Regions from separate parts of the Rummeliibacillus sp. SL167 genome, predicted to be linked through region 3. Evidence: riboswitches for the same ligand, from Rfam matches in the RefSeq annotation. Region 3 holds a riboswitch; each other region holds the start of a gene.
What was found. A riboswitch is a leader RNA that binds a small molecule or an ion and turns the genes downstream of it on or off. The one in region 3 is predicted to bind cobalamin.

Region 1 (4,220 bases), on a different contig from region 3:
TCTCGCCAGCAAATCACAAAGAATCAATAATGATGCCCCATTGATAAAAGATAAGGGCAATAGATGGCGATGATCAGCTCCAAACATTAATCTCGTCATATGTGGAACGACCAAGCCAACAAAGCCGATCGTTCCCGATACCGCCACTGCGGAACCAGTCAAAATAGAACCTCCAAGCAAAAGAAGACGTTTGCTTCTTTTTACATTGACCCCTAAATATTTGGCCCGTTCCTCTCCAAATAACATAGCATTAAGTTCACGACGATTGACCCATAGCATCAATGAACCAATTATGATGAAGGGGAAAATCATCTTGACATAAGGCCAACCGCGCATAGATACACTCCCCATCAGCCAGCTAATAATTTGACGAAGTTCTTCTCCTGTTAAAGCAATCATCAGGGAGATAATAGAACTTAAAAATGAGCTGACGATAATGCCGGTTAAAATCAGTGTTTCCATCTTCATCATGCGATCGACCAATTTTGCAAAGCCCAAAACAATAAACAATGATACTAGAGCACCTATCATACTGAATATTGGCAATGTATAAATGCCTAAAATAGGTGTCGTAATACCGAAAAAAAGCGTCACCACAGCCCCCACTGAGGCGCCAGATGACACTCCTAACGTATACGGATCAGCAAGCGGGTTTTTTAACAATCCTTGAAAAGCAGCGCCTGCAATCGCTAATGCCGCCCCAACAAGTCCTGCTAGTATGACACGTGGCATACGAATTTTCCATAATATATTTGTTGCCGTTTCATCAGCTCCAGTATTCCATAACGTACTGATTGGTACCTCTACTGAGCCTATGGAAATACCGAGCCATACACTTATACATAAAATGATAAGCGCTACGATATATCCCATTACCATTTTTCTCATTTAAATGCCTCTGGATAAACAGCCTTTGCTATTTCCTCTAGCCCATCGGCAAGACGAGGACCTGTACGAGCTGTCAAATCTTGATCCACTTTTACTACGGCATCATTTTTAACAGCTGTAATACTATCAAAGCCTTGGCGTTTTTTCACTTTCTCTACGATATTTGGAACATAGTCCTCCATTACAATAATGGTATCAGGATTACGTTTAACGATTTCTTCTGTATCAATTTTAAACCAACCTGATTGATCGTCTACCACATTTTTAATCTTCGCTAAGTCAAAGATTTCTTGCATAAATGTATCTTTACCTGCCGTAAAAATATCCGGTTCATCTGCCGTTTCCACAAAGGCAGTACGTTGTTTTACATTCGCTACTTTAGCTTGAACATCTTTTACTTTTTCCTTCATACTTGTAATAATTTGATCTGCTTTTTGTTCTTTGTTTGTAATTTGGCCAAGCTGTTTGATCGTGCTATAGGTTTCTTCAAAACTTGTCGCACTTTTTACAACAAAGACAGGAATACCTGCATCTTTTAACTGTTGTAATCCAGCCTCTACTGATTTTGCATTAGATTCATGTGCAAATACTGCATCAGGTTTTAGGCTCAATACTTTTTCAACATTGAATTCCATACCGCCTATTTTTGTCTTTTTAGTAGCGGCTTTGGGATAATCATCGTTATCATTTACCCCTACAATTTCATGTTCTAAACCTAATGCGAATAAGATTTCTGTATTACTTGGAACTAATGAAACAATTCTTTTGGGTGTTTCTTTGAATTCTATATGATTACCAAGTGCATCTTTCACCGTCATTGGGTATGTAGATGTTTTGTCATTGGTTTGAGAAGTGGTATTTGTTTTATCAGTAGACGATTGCTGAGTATCTCCTTGGCTACACCCAACAAGTAAAACAAATGCCATCATCAACACGCTTACTAGTTGCCATATTTTTTTCATGAAAAGTACCTCCTTCAGCATAATAAAAAACCTCTCAATTCATTCGAGAGGCATCATGATTCCAGTGTAGTGCATACACTGTCACCCATCCTATCCTCGTAGTCATTGTTGGCGTGATCCTATACGGCAGGTATCCTGGCTTGTGTTCAACGCTCATCGTGCCTTCCCAAAAATTTTTCAGTGGCTATTTACGAATCACTCACACTTACAGTGGCGGGACCGCATCGGACTTTCACCGACTTCCCTTTTCACTCAACATTTTAGCAGTGTCAAGAACCGTACATTGATTTTCTATTGAATTGCTTATCATTATACCGAATATTTTGCTTTTGTAAAAGACAGGCGATGAGATATTGAGAATTTTTTAGTATATATTTTTGATACTTATAGCTATTTTTTACTAGTAATGATATTTGTACTGTTAATATAAAATTTCACGCATGTTGATTTTACAAAAATCAGGTGCCCCTATTTGGCATAATTACTGAAAAGCCCTGTGTTTTTAGAACCATTTATATAGATCTTCGCTGCGGCTTGCTCGACTCCTCGAAAATGTATACGTATTTTCTTCGTGCGGTGCCAGTTTAGTGAAGCCCATTCAATATCACGCGGGAAAAACGGACAGTTGAGACCCCACAGCGAAGCGATTAAGGAAAGGAAGCTAAAAGCGTCACGTCCTTTGGCAACACCTGAGTGACCAACATCTTGTTAGCCCGAAGTAATCGGACTTTTGCGAGCAGTTGATCCCCATCTATCTTTCTCGTTTTTCTCTAAATCTTGAGACATAGGTGGCTTACTGTCCTTTGAAGCGGGATAAAATTTAGTCAACAGAAAAAAGCCAACGAAACAGCGATTTCGTTGACTATTTTCTATTAATAATGGTTGAGCAGAAAAATTGCTTAACTAGTATGCATTTTAACCCCGCAAACAAAAACAGAAGGATATTTTGTTCTGATGTAACCAATGCACTAAAAATTACATTTTTTCCGGTGCTGATACACCAATCAATTTTAGAGCATTTGCTAATGTGATGCGCACTGCTGTAATTAGGGCTAGTCGTGCTTCAGAACGTTCTTTGTTGTCGTCATCTAAAACTTTCTCTGCATTATAAAAACTGTGGAATGTTGCTGCTAGTTCTTGGATGTAGTTTGCAATACGATGCGGTGCGCGTACACGTGCTGCATCTGCTACAATTTGTGGAAAGTCCCCTACTTTTTTCAATACTTCAATATCTTTTTCTGATGACAATGTATCAAGATGATCAATTGAAACCGCAAAACCTTTTTCTGATGCTTGACGTAAGATCGAACAAATTCGCGCATGAGCATATTGAGCATAGTACACTGGATTTTCGTTTGATTGCTTCACAGCTAAATCTAAATCGAAATCTAAATGCGTATCGCCTGCACGCATTGCGAAATTGTAGCGTACAGCATCTAAGCCAACTTCCTCAACTAGTTCACGAAGAGTAACTGCATTCCCCGTTCGTTTTGACATTTTGACTTTTTCACCATTGCGTAGAAGATTAACCATTTGGATTACTTCCACTTCTAATACATCACGATCATAGCCAAGTGCTTCGATCGCAGCCTTCATACGTGGGATATAACCATGATGATCGGCACCCCAAATATTGATCAGCTTGTCAAAACCACGACGTAATTTGTCTTCATGATAGGCGATATCTGGTGTTAGATAAGTATAGGAACCGTCTGATTTGATCAATACGCGGTCTTTGTCATCACCAAACGTAGTAGAACGGAACCAAGTAGCACCATCTTGTTCAAATACATGACCGTTGTCTTTTAATTTTTGAAGTGCTGTTTGAACTTTTCCTTCTTTGTATAAGGATGTTTCAGAGAACCAGACATCAAAATCGACACGGAAGTCTTTTAAATCTTTTTGGAGTTTGCCAAATTCGTGTTTTAAACCGTGTTCACGGAAAAATTCAAAACGCTCTTCTTCAGGTTTTTCTAATATATCTTTACCATATTCTGCAGATAATTCTTTCGCAATAACAATGATATCTTTCCCATGGTAGCCATCTTCAGGCATGTCCGATTCTAAACCTAGTGCTTCCCGGTAGCGTGCTTCTAATGATTTGGCCAATTTTGTAATTTGATTACCAGCATCATTAATATAGTATTCACGTGATACATCATACCCTGCAAAATCTAACACATTACATAAAGAGTCCCCAACAGAAGCACCACGAGCATGCCCTAGATGTAAATCTCCAGTTGGGTTTGCGGATACAAATTCGACTTGAATTTTTTCGTTATGCCCCGCATCGGTACGACCATAATTAACATCTTGATCGAGAACAGTCGCCACAACTTCGGCCAAGTAGTCCTTTCGTAAAGTAATATT
Region 2 (4,220 bases), 130 kb from region 3:
GAAAGCGAATGCTTATTGGTTCGCTTAGTATCTTTACAGTTTCTATGTTGTTACATATTGTTGTGGATGATTTATATGTCTTGTTCATCATCCGATTTATACAGGGGGCTATGCATGGATGTATTACAACTGCGGCTGGCACTATATCTGCAGAGCTTATTCCAGATGATCGCCGCGGAGAAGGTACTGGATATTATGCAACTTCTATGAATATTGCCATGGCTTTTGGTCCATTTCTAGGCATTTTCCTTTATGAACACGCATCATTTACAACGGTTTTTGTAGTAGGGAGTATAGTGGCTGTTGTTGATTTACTAGTTTCATGTTTTTTAAAAGTACCGGAACCTAAAGGAATGGAAGAACCAAGGAAAGGATTTCATGGGAGAGATTTTATCGAACCCAAAGCGATCCCTATTTCAATAGTTATCTTCCTCATTGCGATAGCTTATTCAAGTTTGCTATCATTTTTGACACAGTACGCCAAGGAAATCCATTTGGTTTCTGTATCAAGTTTCTTTTTTATTGTTTATGCTATTGCACTGATCATAACGAGACCCTTTACTGGAAAATGGTTTGATCAATTTGGGGCGAATCGAGTGAATTATCCATTGCTCATATTAACCATTATGGGCTTTTTTACATTGAGCATAGCACAAACTGGCTTGGTATTTTTACTATCTGCTGTTTTGATCGGTATTGGTTACGGGACACTTATTTCTAATTTTCAAGCAATCGCTATTCAAGAATCTCCATCACATCGAAAGTCACTATCTACTTCAACGTTCTTCATGTTTCTAGATTTATCGAATGGGATCGGACCTTATATAGTCGGCATTTTAGTGACATTTATGTCATTTAAAGCATTGTATGGTACGGTTACTGTTTGGATTTTAATTTGTTTAATCGTTTATCATTTCGTATACGGCAAAAATGCAAAAAAAGTTTCAAATTAAATATTTATCCCGCATTAACGGTAGTAAAACCCCCACCTCAAGGTATAGAGAGAAACGAGAATGAACGATAGGTGGGGGAGCAACTGTTGCATGCACTCAATCTGATTGTGCATGAAAACAATCCGCCACTTTATATAGATTGGAGTGGAGGCGGAAATCAGCGAATTATCTAAATCCAAGGGGATTAAATTGGATAATCAATCCGCCTGAAAATATAGTTTAGTAAATCTATTAGAAAAATCGGTATAGAGGAATTTTTCTACTTAAGCTTTAAGAACAAGGTAATTTTCATATTTTTTTCTAAAATTATAGAATATTTAAAATCTAATGATAAAAGTATGATATAGTAAAAGGACAATTTAATAGCGTGTAAGTTATGGTTCCAAATGACAATTTGGATTAAAAGGGAAGACCGGTGAAAATCCGGCGCTGTCCCGCAACTGTAAATGGGAGCGACTCGTAATAACCACTATGATAATGGGAAGGTACGATTAGCAATGATCATGAGCCAGGAGACCTGCCAATAGCTAGTACACACCGATTGACCTACGAGGATAGGGGGTGGGGAGTGAGATTCACAGTACGAAGTGATAAGAAAGCAATTTCGAGGTTATTGCTTATTTGTGCATAGCCTTTTTTTACACAGCCATTTCCTGTATTTGGAGATGGCTTTTTTATTTGCCCAAAGATTCAATTTTAAAAATAACAGTAGTTCAGAAAAGAATTCTACTATATACGAGGAGAGGAAAATATGAAATATACAAATTCAGTCATTGGATACCCTTATATCGGAGGAAATAGAGAGTGGAAACGCACAGTAGAAAGCTATTGGAAGCAAGAAATTAGCGAACATGAATTACATGAGCGCATGAAGCAACTTCGCCTTGACCATTTGAAGAAACAAATAGCATTAGGGATCGATCAAGTAACGGTCGGTGATTTTACTTACTATGATCGCATGCTTGATACAGCGGTGATGTTTGGACTTGTACCAAAACGCTATCAATGGACAGCTGAAACCGTTGATCTTGGAACCTATTATGCAATGGCACGTGGCCGAGAAGGACAAGTTGCTTCTGAAATGACCAAATGGTTTAATACAAATTATCACTATATTGTACCAGAATACGAAGGTCAAAAATTACATCTTACAGAAAACACGATTTTAAAAGCCTACAAGGAAGCGAAAGAGGAGCTTGGGATTGAAGCTAAGCCAACGATTATCGGGCCCTATACATTTAGTCGCTTAACAAAAGGTTATGATGCAAAAACGGAACCAGAGTATATTTTAAAACTGATTCCATTGTATATTCAGGTTCTAAAACAACTGGTTGAAGCAGGAGCTGAATGGATACAAATAGAAGAGCCTTCTCTTGTTACAACTTTAGATAAAAGTGACATCGCAACTGTTAAAGAAATCTATTCACAAATTGTTGAAGAAGTGCCGAATGCGAAAATTTTACTTCAAACTTATTTTGAGTCCGTTTCATTTTTTGAAGAAATCGTAAACCTTCCAGTTGCAGGTATTGGATTAGACTTTGTGCATGGTTATAAAGGAAATATGGATGCACTTCGAAAATTTGGCTTTCCAAAGAATAAAGTATTAGCGGCAGGTATTATTAATGGTCGTGATATTTGGAGAGCTGATCTAGCAGAAAAATATAATACATTACAAGCCATTCAACAGTTGAGCAAATGTGAAAACATATGGATTCAGTCATCTTGTAGTCTACAACATGTACCAGTAACAACTGCTTATGAGAAAAAATTGGCACCTGTATTAAAAAATGCCTTAGCATTTGCAGATGAAAAAATAATAGAGCTTAAAGAATTAACAAGCTATGCTAACAATCCAAAAGATCCAGGTAATAACGCTATTTCAGAAAGTATTAAAGCTATTCAATTGTTAAGAGAAGATGCATCACGTAACAATGAAACAGTCAAAGCTGAGATGGCATCTATTAAAGAAGAAGACTTTAAACGGTCAAGTGTATTTGAAAAACGTCAAGAAATTCAACGCGAAGCTTTAGAGCTTCCATTATTCCCAACAACAACAATCGGAAGTTTTCCACAATCTACAGAAGTAAAGAAAACTCGTAGTGCGTGGAGAAAACAAAAAATATCAGATGCTGATTATGAAGCATTTGTTAAGGAAGAAACAGAACGATGGATTCATATTCAAGAAGATTTAGGGCTAGATGTTCTGGTACATGGTGAATTTGAACGTACTGACATGGTTGAATATTTTGGTGAAAAATTAGACGGCTTTGCTTTCACAGAAAATGCTTGGGTTGTTTCTTACGGATCTAGATGTGTAAAACCACCAATTATATATGGAGATGTGGCTTGGAAAGAACCAATGACTGTAAAATCATCCGTTTACGCACAAAGTTTAACCAATCATTATGTTAAGGGCATGCTCACTGGGCCAGTGACTATTTTAAATTGGTCATTTGTACGAGATGATATTCCACGTAAAGAAATTGCTTATCAAATTGCATTGGCATTGAAAAAAGAAATAGAAGCACTTGAAAAAGCTGGAATAGCCATTATTCAAGTGGATGAACCTGCTTTGCGTGAAGGACTTCCTCTTCGCAAGGAAAATTGGTCAGAATATTTAGATTGGGGTGTAAAGGCTTTCCGTTTAGCTACTTCATCTGTTGAAGATCAAACACAAATTCATACACATATGTGCTACTGCGAATTCAATGATTTTATCGAGCCTATAAGTGCATTGGATGCAGATGTCATTTCCATTGAAACATCTCGCAGTCATGGTGAGTTAATCGATTCACTAAAAGAAACACCATACGACAAAGGCATTGGTTTAGGTGTTTACGATATTCATAGTCCACGAGTTCCATCGATAAAAGAGATGGAAACGATCATGCAAGAAAGTCTTGAAGTATTGAAACCAACACAATTTTGGGTGAATCCTGATTGTGGCTTAAAAACGCGTGGTGAAACAGAAACTGTTGCATCTCTTCAAAACATGGTAGAGGCAGCAAAAACATTGCGAGAAGACGTAGCATCCTCTGTAAAATCATAACAATAAGATCATCGTTTTAGTCTATAATTTGACCATCAAGGAGTTAGGAATGTTGTTCAATGTTCTTAACTCCTTTTAGTTAAGTAGATGAATCAATTTCATAAATCATTTTCTTCTTAAAAAATACGAACATTTAATAATAGCTAATTTTATAGTTGTGGCGCGGAAGACGGCGACTCCTCGAAAATGCATGCATTTTCTTCGTGCGGTGTGAGTTC
Region 3 (4,220 bases):
TCGGTACGTTAACTCGGTTAATTCAATCATTAGTTGTGGTACCCTGCATTTTTTTAAAACTTGCATTAAATCATGGACAGGTGTTGTTAACGTTAAAAAATATAAGCAGCTAATACTACTTAAAACCGAAAAAAATAATTGAATACACATTTGAATACTTTGAGTTGTGATATACACAGTGCTGTTTAAAAATGAGAATTGCCACACCGAACTGTGTAGCAATTCAGCATGTTGAGTAAAAGAGAATAGTATTCCAACCATGCTGCTCAATAAAAACAATCCAGGTATACAAAGTAATTTTAAATAATATGTCCAAGGTATTTTAGCTGCAAAAATAATGAGTCCGCTCATCATCGAAAAAGTAATAAGAGAAATCAAAGCATCCTTGACTGTCAAAGAAAAAATCAAAAGAAAGAGCGATAAAACGATTTTTTCTACGGGATGGGTTTTTGCTAAATGATTGATATAAGCATATTGATCAATAAGTAGCATGCTTTCCTTTGCCCTCTTTGTTATCATCTTTTTTAGATTTACCACGTGATAGTCCGATAAAGTAACCGATAAAACCTGCTCCTATAGCAGCCTGCAAGGAGAATAATAGACTTTCAATCTCACCACTTGGCGGTTCCCAAATGTTAGAAAACCATGGATGATAAGAAGAGTCGATTTTCGTTATTTCCGCTTCAGCTTGATCGTCTGAACCACCAAATTCCGCACCCTTTTGGAAGAAAAGAGGAAGAACAGCCAAAATAATGACTAATGCTATTAACAATAAGTTCTTTTTCATTGTTGTTCTGCTCCTTTTTTAAATACTTTCAGTGCTTTTAACTCTGCTAAATTGTATTTTTGTAAGAAGTTCATGATGACAACTGTAAGAATCCCTTCACTAATGGCTAAAGGAATTTGTGTAATAGCGAAAATGCCACTAAATTTTGTAAATGAAGCAAAGAAACCGCCTACATCAGAAGGGAAAGCAAGTGCTAATTGGATAGATGTCACTACATATGTACCCAAATCACCAAGTGCAGCGGCTAAAAATACTGCCCATGAAAAAGATAATCCCATTTTAGTAGCTCCTTTATATACGCCGTATGCAATAAGAGGACCGACAATCGCCATAGAAACTGTATTCGCACCTAATGTAGTTAATCCACCATGTGCAAGCAATAATGCTTGGAATAAAAGAACGATAAAACCTACCACACTCATAGCCATTGGTCCAAATAATATAGTACCGAGGCCTACACCAGTAGGATGAGAACAACTACCTGTAACAGATGGAATTTTCAATGCTGATAATACGAATGCAAAGGCTCCAGATAATCCTAACATCATTTTGGTTTCTGGATTTTCAACAATTGTTTTTCGGATGGAGCGGAATCCAATCACTAAAAATGGAATGGAAACTGCCCACCAGAAAATAGCCCATTCAACGGGTAAAAAACCTTCCATAATATGCATAGCAAAAGCTGGTTTTGGTACAATCATAATGGCTAGAAGAAAATAAACTAGTTTCCAATTCAAATATTTTTTTAAATTTTTCATTTTACCAATCCTCTCTATTACTTATTCCATTGTGACATTTAAAAGTTTCTTTTGTTGCACCTCCATCACACCCTATAAGGACAATAAAAAAACACTTCTTACGGATAGAAGAAGTGTTGATGAATAGTAAAATAATACTAATTGCTTAGCATGTCTATTCTCACACCTATCCTCGTAGGCTGAAACTAATTCGCATTTCATGGCAGGTCTCCTGGCTTAGCGTCATCATTATACTTTCACCTTCCCATCATTGACAGTGGCATCTTAAAAGCATAACTCGGCTTTACAGTGGCGGGACCGCGTTTGTTTTGCACAAACTTCCCTTTTAAGCTAAATATCTAAATTCAGCACCATAAAATTTATTGAATTGTTATATTACAAATCCAGTGTATCACGATTATATGCCCAATTCTATCTTTTTATTAGAAGAAATTCTGATGATTATAAAAGTTTGTTTTATAACAGTTAATTACTAAAATTTTAGAGAAATATTGTACAAGAAATCTATTTTTTAAATTGAAAAACAGTCTATAAGATAAAAAATATATTTTAAATCATGACAAAATAGTATATGATGATGACAGTTTAAAATTTTTCTAACAGGTGAGATGAAAACTCGCTGATTATAATGCAACAAGTTTTTTTGAATTGATCGATCTATACACCTGTTTTTCTAATGAACAATTACATACTATTTTTAAAAGTGCTCTTGTAGATTTTCAAGGGATAATAGGGAAAACGGTTCAAAGCCGGTGCAGCCCCCGCTACTGTAAACATGGATGAAATGATAAAACTCACTGGTCAAATGACTGGGAAGAGATCAGAGTAAAGTGAAATGTAAGCCAGGAAACCTGCTTTTAAAAAGTACGATACTTTTCGGAGGGAAAGGTAAAAACTATGGTACCAGCTAACAAACTAGTTTTTAAACCTTTATTCCAAGAATAAAGGTTTTTTATTTTCCTTTTTCTATTGATAAATAGGATGAAAAGGAGAGTGGATATGGTAACTTGGGATTTATCGGGAATGAAAAGTCATTTATTCATTTGTAACGGAAGTTCATGTATGAAGAAAGGAGCAGAGGAAATCACCCTCGCCATTCGAGATGAGATTACACAATTAGGGATGGACGAACAAATCCATACAACTAGAACTCGAGTTGCAGCCACTATTGGGATTCACAAAAACAAATAAATAAAAAGGGGAGAAGTTCACATGGCAAAACAAGGTAAACTATATGTCGTTGGTTTTGGCCCTGGTGATTTTAAACATATTACGACGCGAGCAGTAGAAGCACTTCAAGAAAGTGATTTTATCATTGGTTACAAAACTTATGTTGAACTAATCCAAGATCTCATTACGAATGAAAAAACAATTATTAGCACAGGGATGACAGAGGAAGTTTCAAGAGCTCAAGAAGCAGTTCGACAAGCAGAAACCGGGAAAATAGTAGCTGTCATTTCAAGTGGTGATTCAGGAGTCTATGGTATGGCAGGACTCGTATACGAGGTGTTAATCGAAAAAGGTTGGACCGAGGCAAACGGGATTCCAATCGAAATCATTCCAGGTATTTCTGCTATCAATTCATGTGCCTCTCTATTAGGGGCACCTATTATGCACGATTCCTGCACAATTAGTTTAAGTGATCATTTAACACCATGGAATTTAATTGCTAAAAGAATAGAAGCTGCCGCCATGGCGGATTTTGTGATAGCACTTTACAACCCACGTAGTGGACGTAGAACACGTCAAATTGTTGAAGCTCAACGTATTCTCTTGCAATATCGATCACCCGATACACCTGTTGGATTAGTGAAAAGTGCTTATCGTGACCGTCAGCAAATCACGATTACCAACTTGAGTGAAATGCTTGAAAATGATATCGGGATGTTAACGACTGTCATTATTGGTAACTCTTCCACATTCCTTTATGACAATAAAATGATTACCCCACGTGGCTATCAAAGAAAATACACGTTGCATGCGGATAAACAAGCATTAAAACCACATCAACGCTTAAAAGAGGAAGCTGAACCATGGGCAATGGATCAAAAAACAGGTGTTCAGCGTATTCAATCTTCTGTAGCTGTTGTTGAGAAAGTCCCAAAGGTTGAATCGATCAAGACAGAGCATCCAAAAGTAAATTCATATGAGATGGCTCTGGAAGCCTTAAAACGCGTGACTGGTAAACAACCTGAAACTACAACTACACAATACATCCATCAAGATTTTGAAGAAATATTTGAATTAGCTGTAAGTCCTGGTGTTGCCAATAAAAAGTTTACACCCGAACAAATGATGACTTTAGCCATGGTTGTAGGTGAAAAAGGCACCATGGAATATACACCCAATCATCAAATTCTATTAAAAATACCTACTTCAAATCCCGATGAAATTACATCCAAATTACAAAATGTAGGCTTCCTGCTATCACCAGTAGGAGATGTTTTAACATTAAAAGCTTGTGATTTTTGTGATGGTGAAAAAACGGGCGGGATTCCTTACGCAGAAGAAATTCAAGAAAAATTGGGTGGTATGCAATTACCAAAAGAGTTGACAATTGGCTTCAATGGTTGTGGTATGGCTTGTTATAAAGCGGTCAATGAAGATATTGGCATTATTTACCGAAAGGGGAAATTTGATTTATTTTTAGGGGCCAAACCTGTTGGAAGAACTGC
Region 4 (4,220 bases), 200 kb from region 3:
GATACCTTTCGGATTACCTTTCCTTACTAAGAAAACAATCGTTGAAGTGTAAGGTGCTGAATTATCATCGAAACGATTAATCCAATCTTTGTTTAACAGCTTCTGATCAGCAATCGCATCAATATCATAAGCTAATGCCAGTGTAACCACATCTGCTTCTAACCCATCGATAACAGAGCGCGCTTGGCTTCCTGAACCCCCATGAGATTGTTTAATCGTAACTTTCTGACCTGTTTCCTCTTTCCAATGTTTTGCAAATTCTTTGTTGTATTCTTGATACAATTCTCGTGTTGGATCATAAGATACATTCAAAAGTTCAACGGATTTCTTTGCACCTGATCCTTCTGAATCTCCTTTACCGCACCCTGATAATAGTAAAAAAGTGGATAATACCACCGCTGCACTAGTAAATAATTTTCTCTTTTTCATTCGTAATTCCCCCCATATAAACTTTTTCTGAACGAATTAAATATTTGCCGCTAACTAAAAGCAATTCTAAAGTATGTAAAAATGCCTTTAGTTTCTCTAATCAGCATTTAATATTATAATTCCAATTAGTTAAATAGGTATTTAGAAACAAAAAAAGACTCCACATCAAAAGAAATATAGAAAAATATTTCTATTAACGTAAGAGCCTCTAGTCTTCTAGTGAGCTTTACAATCATTTAATTCCTACTAACATAGTAACGATAGTATATTTTTTTATAATGAAATTGTCAATACCTTTTTGGAATTTTCAGTTGAATCATCCGTTTTTTAATGTATTCTAACATGAAAAAGAAAAAAGATTTAAACTTCTAGCTGAATCAATTTCATTAATCATTTTCTTCTTAAAAAATACGAACATTAAGAATAACTAATTTTGATAGTTGTGGAGCGGAAGACGGCGACTCCTCGATTAGGCTTGCGCATTTCCTTCGTGCGGTGTGAGTTCAAGGAGGCTTATTCAAAGTCCTACGGGAAAAGCTTGAGCTGAAAGCCCCGCAGGAACAATTTAAGGGACAAAGCCTAAGTTCGCCACGTCCTGTGGCAACGGCTTCGGGGTCAACATCGTGTCGACCCGAGGAGATTGAAGCCAAGCCCGTGGAAAGCGCCGTCTGGAGCGGAACAAAAATTTCTGAATATTAATTTTCATGTTGATTTGAAATGTTCGTGTTTTTTATCTGAATTTTACATTATGAAATTGATTCAGCTATATGAAGGAATAATTCCTATTTTCCGTTAATGAGCATTTAGAATTATTTTTATCATATGTGTTGATTATCCAATTAATAGGGATTAAAATCGCATTCATCTTGACTCTTATTGAAGTGGTGTCTTCTGTACTTGTCGCTACGCTTTCATTACAAAAAGGATTTGCTAAATTAAGATAAATAACCCATCCTTAGAACTCTATTTTAAGATGGGTTATGTTTGTTAGTAGGTTAAATACTCATCCCTACGTCTTCAAAGGTTGGCATATTTTTCATCATGCTACATGCAGCTTCGATAATTGGAAAAGCTAAGGCAGCTCCAGAGCCTTCTCCTAAACACATGTTCATCTTTAGCATAGGTTCCTTACCAAGAAGTTCGCTCGCCTTTTTCCCACCTGGCTCGTCCGTTGCATGTGAAGTAATGAGGTAATCCTTTACTTTTGGCTCGATAGTCGTTGCGATTAAGGCAGAGGCTGTTGAAATCAGTCCGTCTACTACCACTGGAACTCGATTCGCTGCAGCTGCCAGCATAACGCCAGCCATGCCTCCGATTTCCAAGCCACCAACCTTTGCTAATACGTCAATGCCATCAGCTGAATTGGGTTGATTGATAGTAATAGCATTGCGAATGACTTCTATCTTATGAGCTAATCCACCTTTGCCCAGTCCAGCACCTCTCCCTGTTATTTCTTTCGGGTCACAATTGGCTAAAACAGATAATATGGCCGTACTTGGAGTTGTATTGCTAATACCCATTTCACCCGTACCTAATAGATTAGCACCTTGTTGTATTTCTTTTGTCGCAATCTCAATGCCGACCTCTAGCGCTTTAATAGCCTCTTCTCTTGTCATAGCAGGTCCTTTAGCCATATTGTCCGTTCCTTTTTTTATTTTCCGAATAATAACTCCAGCATCACTTGGGATATCTTCTTTGATTCCAATATCTACTGCTACAATTTTAGCTCCAGAAACTTTGGCGATTGTCCCTACACCTGTAATTCCTTTGGCGATATTTAATGTTTGTTCAATCGTTACTTCTTGCGGATTACTTGTAACCCCTTCCTCATATACACCATGATCTGCAGCCATTACAATCATTACTTTTTGATCGACTGCAGGAAAAAGTTCTTTCGTAATTCCTGATAATTGAACAGCGATATCTTCTAATTTTCCTAAACTTTTTGGGGGTTTGATAAGGCTGTCCACTCTTTCTCTAGCTTTTACCAACATTTCTTGATCCAAGTCTTCTACTTTTTCAATCGTTTGTTGTAATAAATTCACTTTTCATCTCTCCCGAATAAAATTAAAAGCCTGCAGCTTATTTGCATCGCAAATAAACCGCAGACTTTTCCATCATCTGTGTCATTCAAGTAATAAGGCAGGTCTCCTGGCTTGGGGTCATCATTTGAACAAACCTTCCCAGAACAATGTCCAGTGGTATTTTCGAACAAACTTCCCTATACAGTGGCGGGTCCGCTGAAGCTTTTCACTTCATTCCCTATTCTCCTTAATTAAAGGCACCTTACACTTTTATGAATTTTCTATCATTATGATACTAGGAAATTGAATGGAAAGCAATATGTAAAGGATGACTACTCACATTTCAAATAATTCATTCAGGCACGTTTGTTATCCAATTTTATCCATAAAGTATTTATTCGCCCCTTGAAACAATTTATTTGCTCTCTCAGAGATTTTATTCGCTCTCTCAAAAGATTTATTCGCTCTTTCAAAGACTTTATTCGCTCCTTCCGCAGGACATTGGATTGTTTTTTTATCGAATATGTGCTACACAAAAGGAACAAGCAAGCCGCAGCGAAGATCTATATAAATGGTCCGAAAAATACAGGTTTTCTCAAAAATTATGCCACGGACAGCCTAATTTTTGTAAAATCAACACGCGTGATAAAATATATATTTTTAAGGATTATGTCAAATATATCTCCTGATTTCGGAAGAACTCATTTAATTGATAGGGATTCAATGAGTTAAATTCTGCGAAAAAACAGAGCACAGAATACTGACTGAACAGTATTTCGTGCTCTTTGCATGTTAGGTACTCTTTTAAAAAATTTCTCGAACAAGCACTTAATCTACTTAAAGTTGGCTGATTAACTGATTCGTATCTGTAATCGTTGAACATCTTTTAGCAGCATAACGTATCGCCATCTGATGATCTTCTACAGAAAAATCCGCAACTGCATCCTTTACAAAGAATGGTTTAATATCATACATAAAAGCATCTGCTGCTGTTAATAAGCAGCCAATATGTGCATATACACCACAAATGATCAGCTGATCTCGATTCCATGTTTTCATTAACTGCTGCAACTCACTTTTCTTAAAAGCGCTATAACGCCATTTGGTCAACATTATATCATTCTCGCTTGGAGAAAGTTGGGGAATAATGGATGTTTGCTCTTCCTTCTCTTCAAGACCTGTCCCCCAAAAATCTGTTAAAAGCGCACGATCTTCCGCCTTTTGATTACCAGGTTGGGCGGTGTAAATAATAGGTATTTTAAGTGACTCGCATTTTTGTTTTATTTTTTGAATATTAGCGATCAATCTAGGAATAGGTGATTGCTGCTGATTATAAAAGTCTAAAAAATATTGTTGCATATCATGTATTAATAATACGGCCTTATCAGATTGCGGTTCCCATTGAACAGTATTATCAACTTCTAAATTTATCGGCATTTCATAAGACTTAATTTTTGGTATTGACATATAAACACTCCTCAAGATAGATAGGTTCAAAATAGTTTATAAAGATTAATATTTCCTCTTGTCCATTTAATTTACATTTAAAATGATAAATATGGATTCTCAATTTGATCCATGAATTATAGATGGTCCATTATTCCCGCTACGGATCTAGTTATTTTCTCCTGTAATGCCTATTGCATGAAGCATTGTTTGAAATTTCGCACCTGTTTCAGCGCGCTCCTCTTGTGGTACAGAAGATTCTACAATACCGGCTCCCGCATAAATAGTAATTTGGTTTTCTTTCACTTGGGCACAACGAAT

Region 1: linked by a shared signal. The riboswitch ahead of FEZ13_RS12315 (ABC transporter substrate-binding protein) and the one ahead of FEZ13_RS04520 ((2Fe-2S) ferredoxin domain-containing protein) in region 3 are both predicted to bind cobalamin.
Region 2: linked by a shared signal. The riboswitch ahead of metE (5-methyltetrahydropteroyltriglutamate--homocysteine S-methyltransferase) and the one ahead of FEZ13_RS04520 ((2Fe-2S) ferredoxin domain-containing protein) in region 3 are both predicted to bind cobalamin.
Region 4: linked by a shared signal. The riboswitch ahead of cobT (nicotinate-nucleotide--dimethylbenzimidazole phosphoribosyltransferase) and the one ahead of FEZ13_RS04520 ((2Fe-2S) ferredoxin domain-containing protein) in region 3 are both predicted to bind cobalamin.

Annotation. Positions count from the first base shown of each region.
Region 1 covers NZ_VCBM01000002.1:185,071-189,290, reverse strand. The annotation lists gene FEZ13_RS12320 (FecCD family ABC transporter permease) at 1-888, opposite strand, end outside; gene FEZ13_RS12315 (ABC transporter substrate-binding protein) at 885-1,850, opposite strand; cobalamin riboswitch at 1,959-2,146, opposite strand; gene argS (arginine--tRNA ligase) at 2,826-4,220, opposite strand, start outside.
Region 2 covers NZ_VCBM01000001.1:1,128,755-1,132,974, reverse strand. The annotation lists gene FEZ13_RS05110 (MFS transporter) at 1-953, shown strand, start outside; cobalamin riboswitch at 1,314-1,492, shown strand; gene metE (5-methyltetrahydropteroyltriglutamate--homocysteine S-methyltransferase) at 1,705-4,002, shown strand.
Region 3 covers NZ_VCBM01000001.1:1,001,986-1,006,205, reverse strand. The annotation lists gene cbiQ (cobalt ECF transporter T component CbiQ) at 1-492, opposite strand, end outside; gene FEZ13_RS04530 (energy-coupling factor ABC transporter substrate-binding protein) at 479-787, opposite strand; gene FEZ13_RS04525 (energy-coupling factor ABC transporter permease) at 784-1,545, opposite strand; cobalamin riboswitch at 1,730-1,915, opposite strand; cobalamin riboswitch at 2,230-2,418, shown strand; partial or broken gene FEZ13_RS04520 ((2Fe-2S) ferredoxin domain-containing protein) at 2,545-2,700, shown strand; gene cobJ (precorrin-3B C(17)-methyltransferase) at 2,758-4,220, shown strand, end outside.
Region 4 covers NZ_VCBM01000001.1:1,198,710-1,202,929, forward strand. The annotation lists gene FEZ13_RS05415 (sulfate ABC transporter substrate-binding protein) at 1-429, opposite strand, end outside; gene cobT (nicotinate-nucleotide--dimethylbenzimidazole phosphoribosyltransferase) at 1,425-2,474, opposite strand; cobalamin riboswitch at 2,554-2,733, opposite strand; gene FEZ13_RS05425 (isochorismatase family protein) at 3,291-3,920, opposite strand; gene FEZ13_RS05430 (isochorismate synthase) at 4,068-4,220, opposite strand, start outside.